Regions from separate parts of the Nonomuraea sp. KM90 genome, predicted to be linked through region 1. Evidence: riboswitches for the same ligand, from Rfam matches in the RefSeq annotation. Region 1 holds a riboswitch; the other holds the start of a gene.

Region 1 (4,544 bases):
GTCGGCGTCGGTGATCGCCCGGACCACCACCGCCCGGCGCACGCCGTACGACATCACCTCGTCGAGGTTGGCGAGGTCGATGCCGCCGATCCCGAACCACGGCCGCGACGTCCCCAGCGACGCCACATGCCTGAGCAGCGGCGGGCCGGGGGCCGGGCGGCCCGGCTTGGTGGGCGTGGGCCAGACGGGGCCGCAGCAGAAGTAGTCGACGCCCTCCTCCACGGCCGCGGCGGAAGCCTCGGCGGCGGAGTGGGTGGACCGTCCGATGACGATGTCGTCGCCGAGTATCTCTCGCGCGACCGTCACGGGAAGGTCGTCCTGCCCCAGGTGGAGCACGTCGGGCCGGGCGGCGTAGGCGATGTCCGCCCGGTCGTTGACGGCCAGCAGCTTGCCGTGCCGGTCGCAGGCGTCGCGGAAGATCTCGAGGAGCGCGAGTTCTTCGCGAGCCTCCAGGCCCTTCTCCCGCAGCTGGATGATGTCCACGCCCCCGGCCAGCACCGAATCGAGGAACTCTGCCAGGTCGCCGCGGTCGCGGCGGCCGTCTGTGCAGAGATAGAGGCGGGCCTCAGAAAGCGAGGGCTTGGGCACGCCGCTTGACCTCGGTATGACGGCCGGCCTTGATCGCCTCTATGGGCGATCCGGGCAGCGACTCGTCTGGGGTGAAGAGCCAGCGCAGCGACTCGACATCGTCGTAGCCGGCGTCCTGCAACACGGTCAGCGTGCCGGGCAGGCCCTTCATCACGTCCTTCCCATCGAGGAACACCGCGGGCACCTGTGGCCCGCCGCTCCCGCGGCGCACGCCGAGGAGCTTGTGGTCCTTGAGGAGCTGCTTGGCCCGCCCGATCGAAAGGTCAAGGCGCGAGGCCACTTCGGGGAGCGTGAGCCACTCGTCGACGAGCTGCTCGGTCTCCCGGTCGATCTGTGCAACAGAAAGCGTCACGAAACCACAACTACCACATGCCGTCCTTGCTCAAACAACACAATCCCGTAGGGGGACTTGTGGATCTACCAGGCGTTCCGCGTCGAGGCGGTGGCCCGCCTCGATGATCCGCCGCCCCTGTACGAGATCGCGCGGCCGGTCCACGGCGAGCACCGCGGCGAGGGTGTCGCCGGCGGTGAGCCAGACGGCCGACCACTTGCCCTCGGGCTCTCCTCGATAGACCAGCCGTTCCCCCGCGGGGTGGTGGCCGGAGTATTGCACCATGTGCCCGAACTGCTCGGACCAGAAGTATGGCACCGGATCGTACACGGCTTCCTCCCCCAGCAGTGTCGCGGCGGCGACCTCGGGGGCGTTGAGCGCGGTGTCCCAGTGTTCCACCCTGAGCCTGACCTGCCAGCGGCGCGACCACCAGGCGGCGCAGTCGCCCACGGCAACCGTGTTCGGGAGCGAGGCGCGCAGGTGCTCGTCGGTGACGACGCCGTTGTGGAGGTCGATGTCGGCGCCGGCCAGCCATTCGACCGCCGGGCGCACGCCGATGCCGGTGACGACCGCGTGGGCCTCGACGAACTCGCCGCCCACCAGCCGCACGCCGCCCTCGTCCACGGAGTCGACCATGGTGCCGAGCCGCAGGTCGATGCCGTCGTACCAGCGCTCGGTGCGGGCCCCGATCTCGGTGCCGACGGCGGTCGCGAGCGGGGTCTCGGCGGACTCGATCACCGTCACCTCGCAGCCGGCGCGGCGGGCCGCCGTGGCCACCTCCGCGCCGATCCAGCCGGCGCCGACGATGGCAAGGCGGGCGCCGGGGACGAGCATGGCCCTGAGCTCGTGGGCGTCGTCGATGGTGCGCAGCACGTGCTGGGGGCCGTCGCCGGGCAGCCTGATCGGCTCGGCGCCGGTGGCGATGACCAGGCTGTCGTAGCCGATCTCGCCCTCGGTGGTCTCCACGACGCCCTCGCGCAGCGACTTGGCGCTGACGCCGGGCCAGAAGTCGACGCCCATGGACTCGAGGTCGGTCTCGACGTAGCTGGAGTCGGCGTCGCCGGCCAGGACGGCCTTGGACAGGGGCGGGCGGTCGTAGGGGCGGTGGCGCTCCTGGCCCACCAGGGTGATCCGGCCGTCGAACCCGCGCCCGCGCAGTGCCTCGACCGTACGCACTCCGGCCAGGCCCGCTCCCACCACCACGACATGCTTCACGTTGATGACCATAACGGGGGCGGTGCGTGGACGTCGCACCGAGGCCGTAGGCTGTGGACGTAAGACGCGCGGGAGTCCGGCCGTAACCGGGCTGAGAGGAAGGCTGCACCGGGCCTTCGACCGCAAGACACCTGATCCGGATCATGCCGGCGAAGGGAGCGCATGTGGACGTGATCGTGGGTGGCGGGGTCGTCGGGCTTTCCGTCGCCTGGCGGATGGCCCGTGAGGGGCGGCAGGTCACCGTGGTCGACCCGGCTCCGGGCACGGGTGCCTCGCACGCGGCGGCGGGGATGCTGGCCCCGGTCAGCGAGGTGACCTACACCGAGGCGCCGCTGCTGCGGCTGGGGATGGCCTCGCTGCGCCGCTGGCCCGCCTTCGCCGCCGAGCTCTCCGCGGACGCCGGCCTGGACGAAGCCGCCGGACCGGGCGCGGAGCAGGGGCCGAAGCGGCCCGGCGCGGGTCGGGGGCTGAACCGGCCCGGCGCGGGGCGAGGGCTGGATCTCCGGTCGGACGGGACGCTCGACGTGGCGTTCGGGGCCGACGACCTGGCGGCGCTGGACGAGCTGGCGGCGTTCATGGACAAGCTGGGCCTGCCGGTCGAGCGGCTGACCGGGCGGGAGTGCCGCCGGCTGGAGCCGATGCTGGCACCCTCCGTGCGCGGCGGGCTGCTGGCGGCCGGTGACGCCTGGGTCGACCCGCGCCGCGTGACGGCGGCGCTGCTGGCCGCCCTGGAACGGAGGGGCGTGCCGCTGGTCAGGGCCCGCGCGACTGGGCTGCTGCGCGAGGGCGGGCGCGAAGGTGGGGCGGTCACGGGCGTGCGCCTGGACGGCGACCCCGCCGAGCTGCGGGCCGAGCGGGTCGTCGTGGCGGCCGGGGCCTGGAGCGCCGAGCTGGCCGAGGTGCCGGTGCGGCCGGTCAAGGGGCAGATCATGCGGTTGCGCTCGCCGCAGCCGCTGCTCGGCCGGTGCGTACGCGGAACCGTGCACGGCTCGTACGTCTACCTGGTCCCCCGGGGCGACGGCGAGCTGGTGGTCGGGGCCACGCAGGAGGAGCTGGGATTCGACACCCGGGTGACCGCCGGCGGGCTCTACGAGCTGCTGCGGGACGCCAGGGAGCTGGTGCCGGGCGTCACCGAGCTGGAGGTCGCCGACGTGGTGGCGGGGCTGCGGCCGGGGACACCGGACAACCTGCCGGTCATCGGGCCGAGCGGGACACCGGGGCTGGCGTTCGCGACCGGGCACCACCGGGGCGGCGTGCTGCTGGCCCCGCTCACGACGGCCATCCTGCTGGGCGAGGAGAGCGAGCTGGCGGCCCTGTGCACGCCGGAGAGATTTCGGGAAATTTCATGATTGTTACCATCAACGGGGCCGCGCACGAGGTGGTCGACGGCATCACCGTGGCGCAGGCCGTACGCATATTGACCGCGGTCACCACCGGAGTGGCCGTGGCCGTGAACGACGAGGTGGTCACGCGCGGCGCCTGGGACTCGACGGCGCTGCGCGACCGTGACCGCGTGGAGGTTCTGACGGCGGTGCAAGGTGGATGATCTGATCATCGCCGGGGAGAAGTTCTCCTCCCGGCTCATCATGGGGACCGGCGGCGCGCCCTCGCTGGAGGTGCTCGACCAGGCGCTGGCGGCGTCGGGGACCGAGCTGACCACGGTGGCGATGCGGCGGCTCGACCCGGGCTCACGGGGCTCCGTGCTGGACGTGCTGCACAGGCGCGACATCAAGGTGCTGCCCAACACGGCCGGCTGCTTCACCGCGGGCGAGGCCGTGCTGACGGCCCGGATGGCCAGGGAGGCCCTGGGCACGAACTGGGTCAAGCTGGAGGTCATCGCCGACGAGCGGACGCTGCTGCCGGACCCGATCGAGACGTTCGACGCGGCCGAGCGGCTGGTGGCGGACGGGTTCGTGGTGCTGCCGTACATCGGGGACGACCCGGCGCTGGCCCGGCGGCTGGAGCAGGCCGGCTGCGCCGCCGTGATGCCCCTGGGGGCGCCGATCGGCTCGGGGCTGGGCATCCGCAACCCGCACAACATCGAGCTCATCGTGGAGGCCGCCGGCGTGCCGGTGATCCTCGACGCGGGCATCGGCACGGCGAGCGACGCCGCGCTGGCGATGGAGCTGGGCTGCGACGCCGTGCTGCTGGCCACGGCCGTCACCAGGGCGCAGCGGCCCGACCTCATGGCGGCGGCCATGAAGGGCGCCGTGGTCGCCGGGCGGCTGGCGCGGCAGGCGGGCCGCATCCCGCGCCGCCGCTACGCCGAGGCGTCCTCCCCGATGACGCCGTGACCCCGGAGGCGCCCGTGACCCCGGTGGCCGTCGTGACCTGGGAGGGGTCGTGTCCGCTTCGCCGGAAGCTGGGACGTTCCAACGGGAACGTCTCCGCATCGGTTTCGGGCGCCCGG
Region 2 (4,544 bases), on a different contig from region 1:
CAGATCTTCTCCGGGTTCCTCGGGGGAGCGGGGCTGCAGGCGTTCTGGTACCACTTCGCGATCATGTTCGAGGCGCTGTTCATCCTCACCACCGTCGACGCCGGGACGCGGGTGGGGCGGTTCATGCTCCAGGACACGCTGGGCAACCTGTGGAAGCCGATCGCACGGGTGAGCTGGTGGCCGGGGCTGGTCGCCTCCAGCGCCGTGGTCGTGGCGGCCTGGGGATATTTCCTCTACCAGGGCGTCAACGACCCGCTCGGCGGCATCAACCAGCTCTTCCCGCTGTTCGGCATCGCCAACCAGCTCCTGGCGGCCGTCGCGCTCACTGTGGCCACCACGCTGCTGATCAAGAGTGGCCGGCTCAAGTGGGCCTGGGTGACGGGGGTGCCCCTGGCCTGGGACGTGGCGGTCACGCTGACCGCCAGCTACCAGAAGGTGTTCTCGACCGACCCCACGCTCGGCTTCTTCGCCCAGCGTGACCGCTATCAGACGGCGCTCGACCAGGGACAGCTCCTCGCGCCCGCCAAGACGACCGGCGCGATGCAGCAGATCGTGATCAACTCCACCGTCGACGGCGTCCTGGCGGCGCTGTTCGCCATCCTGATCATCGTGGTGATCCTCGACGCGGCCCGCGTGTGGATCAAGGCGATCAGGACGCGGGAGCCGCTGCCGGACACGGAGGCGCCGTTCGAGGAGTCCAAGATCCTCGCCCCGGCCGGGCTCATCGCCACCCGCGAGGAGAAGGAGATGATGGCCAAGGCGCCGTGATGGTCAGGGCGCGAGCCACCGCTCCGTCGGCCAGGTCTCGCGCCGCCAGGCGCTGTCCCAGAACATCCACTCGTACGCCGCCGCCCGGCCGTAGGCCTCTCCCATGGCCTCGCGGGTGGCCGGGTCGGCGGCGGCGGCGAGCCGGTCGGCGATGCCCTTGGCCTGCTCGACGGAGGCCGCGAAGGCCGGGTCCGCGTAGGTGGAGATCCACTTGACGTACGGGTGCTCCGGGGTGGCGTACTTCAGCAGCGCCGTACCGACGTCCTGGTAGATCCAGAAGCACGGCAGCACCGCCGCCGCGATCACCGGGTAGGGCGCGGTGAGCGCCGTGGCCTGCAGGAACGACGCGTACGCCAGGCACGTCGGCGACATCGCCAGGCCCTTGGCGTCGGCGCCGAGCTCCTCGGCGTAGCCGGCGTGCAGCATGCGCTCGGCGGCCAGCGCGGTGTGCGCGCTCTGGGCCCAGAACGCCGCGTCGGCGGGGTCTGTCGCCCGCACGGACGCCGTGGCCAGCGCCTTGGAGAACGCCTCCAGGTAGCGGGCGTCCTGCACGATGTAGAAGCCGAACCGGTCGGGGTCGAGGGTGCCGTCGCCGAGCGCGACGAGGAAGGGGTGCTCGTGGATGGCGCGCATCAGCTCGGCCGTGCGCTGCCAGATGTCATCGCAGAACATCGCGTCTCCTTGGGAACGGCAATCTGGGGGCGGCAATCTTGGGGGCGCAGGTTTGGGGCGCAGTCTTCGGGAGCGTGCTCACCAGATGGCGTGGAAGTGGTGGACGGGGCCGTGGCCGTGCCCGACGTCGAGCGTGTCGGCCGCGCGCAGCGCCTCCGTCAGGTAGGTCTTCGCCGCCCGCACCGCGCCCGGCCAGTCGTCGTGGCGGGGGCGCAGCGCCGCGATGGCCGAGGACAGCGTGCAGCCGGTGCCGTGGGTGTTGCGGGTGTCCACGCGGGGCGCGGCCAGCTCGATCGCGCCCTCGGGCGTGGCCAGCACGTCCACGCAGGTGTCGCCGTCCAGGTGGCCGCCCTTGAGCAGCACCTGCCGGGCGCCCAGCGCGCGCAGCCGCCGCGCCTGCCCGTGCATCTCGGACAGGCCGCGGGCCGGCTCCTCGCCGAGCAGGTCCGCCGCCTCGGGCAGGTTGGGCGTGATCAGGTCGGCGCGGGGCAGCAGCGTCTCGCGCAGCTCGGCCACGGCGTCGGCCGGCAGCAGCCGGTCGCCGCTCTTGGCCACCATCACGGGGTCGAGCACGACGAAAGGCGGCCGGTACGTGTCCAGTGCCGCCGCCACCGCCTTGATCAGCGGCGCGGTGCCCAGCATGCCGATCTTCACGGCGTCCGCCGGCACGTCGGTCAGCAGCGTGTCGAGCTGGGCGGCGACGAACTCGGCCGGCACCTCGTGGATGCCGGTCACGCCCGTGGTGGTCTGCGCGACCAGCGCCGTGACGACCGTCATGCCGTAGGCGCCGAGCGCGGAGAAGGTCTTCAGATCGCCCTGGATGCCGGCGCCGCCGCTGGGGTCGGTGCCCGCGATGGACAGGACTCTGGGTGCGTCGCTCACCGAGATGACGTCCCTTCGCTAGTGCGAACTAGATCAGGTTCGACGGGTGTGATCTCAGCCCGGGTCTCCGGGCACCCCGCGTCAGTGGCCCACTGTAACAGGCGCTCAGCCGCGCAGCTCCGGGGGGAAGCCGGTCCAGCGCAGCTCCACGGGAAGGTGACCCATGTCGTTGAAGAAGAGCAGCGAGGGCGGCCGGCCGGGGGCGTAGCGGATGGCGGTCAGGGCGGCGTTGGCGTGGTTGAGCCCGAGCCAGCGCCACTCGGGGGCGTCCTGGGCGGCGCGTACCAGCCAGCCGATCAGGAAGTTGTGCGTGACCACGAGCTCGTGGCGGGTCTCGTCCACCGTCTCGTCCACCGTCTCGTCCACCGTCTCGTCCACCGTCGTGTCCACCGTTCCGCCCACTGGGCCGGTGAACAGGTCGAGGGCCTCGCGGGCCAGCTTCGGCTCCGCCCCGGGGAACCGGGCGAGGAAGCCGAGGAAGTGGTCGGCGTACTCGGGGGGCAGCTCCTCCCTGGCCGGCAGGTACGGCACGTAGTCGCCGGCGGCCTCCGACACGCGCAGCGGGACGCCGGGGAGGTGCTCGCCGATCAGGCGGGCGGTCTCGGCGGCCCGGGGGAGCGGCCCGTGGTGGACGGCGGCCAGCGGGACGCCGCGGAGCCGCTCGCCGAGCAGCGCGGCCTGGCGGCGGCCGGCGTCCGTCAGGCCGCTCTCGTCCGGGGTGGCCTCGCTGTGCCGGGTGAGGTAGAGGAGACGCGTCATGGGGATCATTGTGGCCCGCGAATGTTGACCACACGTTCGAGTGTCGGCATCGTAGGGCGGGTGGCCGCTGATGAGACGCGCGACGGGGTCGCCCTGACCAACCTCGACCAGCCGTTGTTCGACGGTGCCGGCGCCACCAAGCGCGACCTGGTCGACTACCTCGACGCGGTCCGCGACCGCATCCTCCCGGTCCTGCGCGACCGCGCGCTCTCGGTCATCCGCGTGCGCCCGGGCCAGGAGCCGTTCGTGCAGAAGAACCTGCCCAAATACGCCCCCGACTGGGTGCGCTCGGTGTCCATGTGGGCGGACGCGTCGCGCCGGCAGGTGACGTACGCGCTGTGCGACGACCGCAGGACGCTGCTGTGGTTCGCGAACCAGCGGGCGGTGGAATACCACCCGGCGCTGTTCGTCGGCGACCACCCCACCCACATGATCCTCGACCTCGACCCGCCGGAGCACGACGACTCCTTCTCGCTGGCCGTGCGCGGCGCCTTCCTCGTCCGCCAGGCCCTCGACGACGCCGGGCTGAGCGGGGCGGTGAAGACCAGCGGGGCGAAGGGCGTGCACGTGTTCGTGCCCGTGGCCGAGGGCACGGCGCCGGACGACCTGGCGGCGGCCACCCGGGCCCTGGCCGCCCGCGCCGAGCGGGTGGACCCGGCGCTGGCCACCACGGCGTTCATCCGCGAGGACCGCGCGGGCAAGGTCTTCCTCGACTCCACGCGCGCGGGCGGCGCCACGGTGGCGGCCGCCTACAGCCCCCGCATCCGGCCGGGCGTGCCCGTCTCCTTCCCCGTGGCCTGGGCCGACCTCGACCGCGTGGCGCCGGCCGACTTCACCATGCGCACCGCGCCCGGGCTGCTGGCCGAGGGTGATCCGTGGGCCGAGCACATGCCCGCGCCGCAGCGGCTGCCGGACGACCTCATCGCCGAGGGGCACACGATCCCGGTCGCCCGCGTACAGGCGATGCACGAGGGCAAGCGGCGTGCCCGCGCCCGCCGCGCGGAGTAAATGTCCGGAATTTGCAGCATTAGTGGGTCTTCTCAGGGGTTCCTGGCCGGGTTACGTTCCGGTGGCGGCGGCTCGGGGGAAATCGCCGCGATCTCCGGTCTGTTCCTGGGGGAACCCCTATGCGAAGAATGCTCATCGTTCTGATCGCCGCACTCTCCTTACCGCTGACGATGGCCGCGCCGGTCAACGCGGGCGGGCTCGACGACGTGTTCGCCAAGCTCCTCGTCAAGCAGGTCAAGGGGGCCAACGCCAAGAAGCACCTCGACGCCCTGCAGGCCATCGGCACCGCCAACGGCGGCAACCGCGCCGCCGGCACGCCCGGCTACGACGCCTCGGTCGACTACGTGGCGGGCAAGCTGCGCAAGGCCGGGTACAAGGTCACGCTCCAGCCGATCAACTTCGTCGAGAGCTGGTCCGAGAACTCCCCGCCGGTGCTCGACCTCACCGCGCCGACA

Evidence for each region. Region 1 has a riboswitch for thiamine pyrophosphate ahead of ACTWPW_RS01205 (FAD-dependent oxidoreductase). Riboswitches for the same ligand answer to the same signal wherever they lie in the genome.
Region 2: it holds a riboswitch for thiamine pyrophosphate, as region 1 does, so the genes downstream of both, thiD (bifunctional hydroxymethylpyrimidine kinase/phosphomethylpyrimidine kinase) here and ACTWPW_RS01205 (FAD-dependent oxidoreductase) in region 1, are expected to answer to the same signal.

The regions. Positions count from the first base shown of each region.
Region 1 covers NZ_JBQQCB010000001.1:188,855-193,398, forward strand. The annotation lists gene thiE (thiamine phosphate synthase) at 1-588, opposite strand, end outside; gene ACTWPW_RS01195 (Rv2175c family DNA-binding protein) at 566-940, opposite strand; gene ACTWPW_RS01200 (NAD(P)/FAD-dependent oxidoreductase) at 971-2,134, opposite strand; TPP riboswitch at 2,193-2,309, shown strand; gene ACTWPW_RS01205 (FAD-dependent oxidoreductase) at 2,299-3,483, shown strand; gene thiS (sulfur carrier protein ThiS) at 3,480-3,680, shown strand; gene ACTWPW_RS01215 (thiazole synthase) at 3,673-4,428, shown strand.
Region 2 covers NZ_JBQQCB010000015.1:35,996-40,539, reverse strand. The annotation lists gene ACTWPW_RS18520 (carbon starvation CstA family protein) at 1-768, shown strand, start outside; gene ACTWPW_RS18515 (TenA family protein) at 772-1,440, opposite strand; gene thiD (bifunctional hydroxymethylpyrimidine kinase/phosphomethylpyrimidine kinase) at 1,519-2,322, opposite strand; TPP riboswitch at 2,316-2,411, opposite strand; gene ACTWPW_RS18505 (histidine phosphatase family protein) at 2,428-3,081, opposite strand; gene ACTWPW_RS18500 (DNA polymerase domain-containing protein) at 3,142-4,089, shown strand; gene ACTWPW_RS18495 (M28 family metallopeptidase) at 4,209-4,544, shown strand, end outside.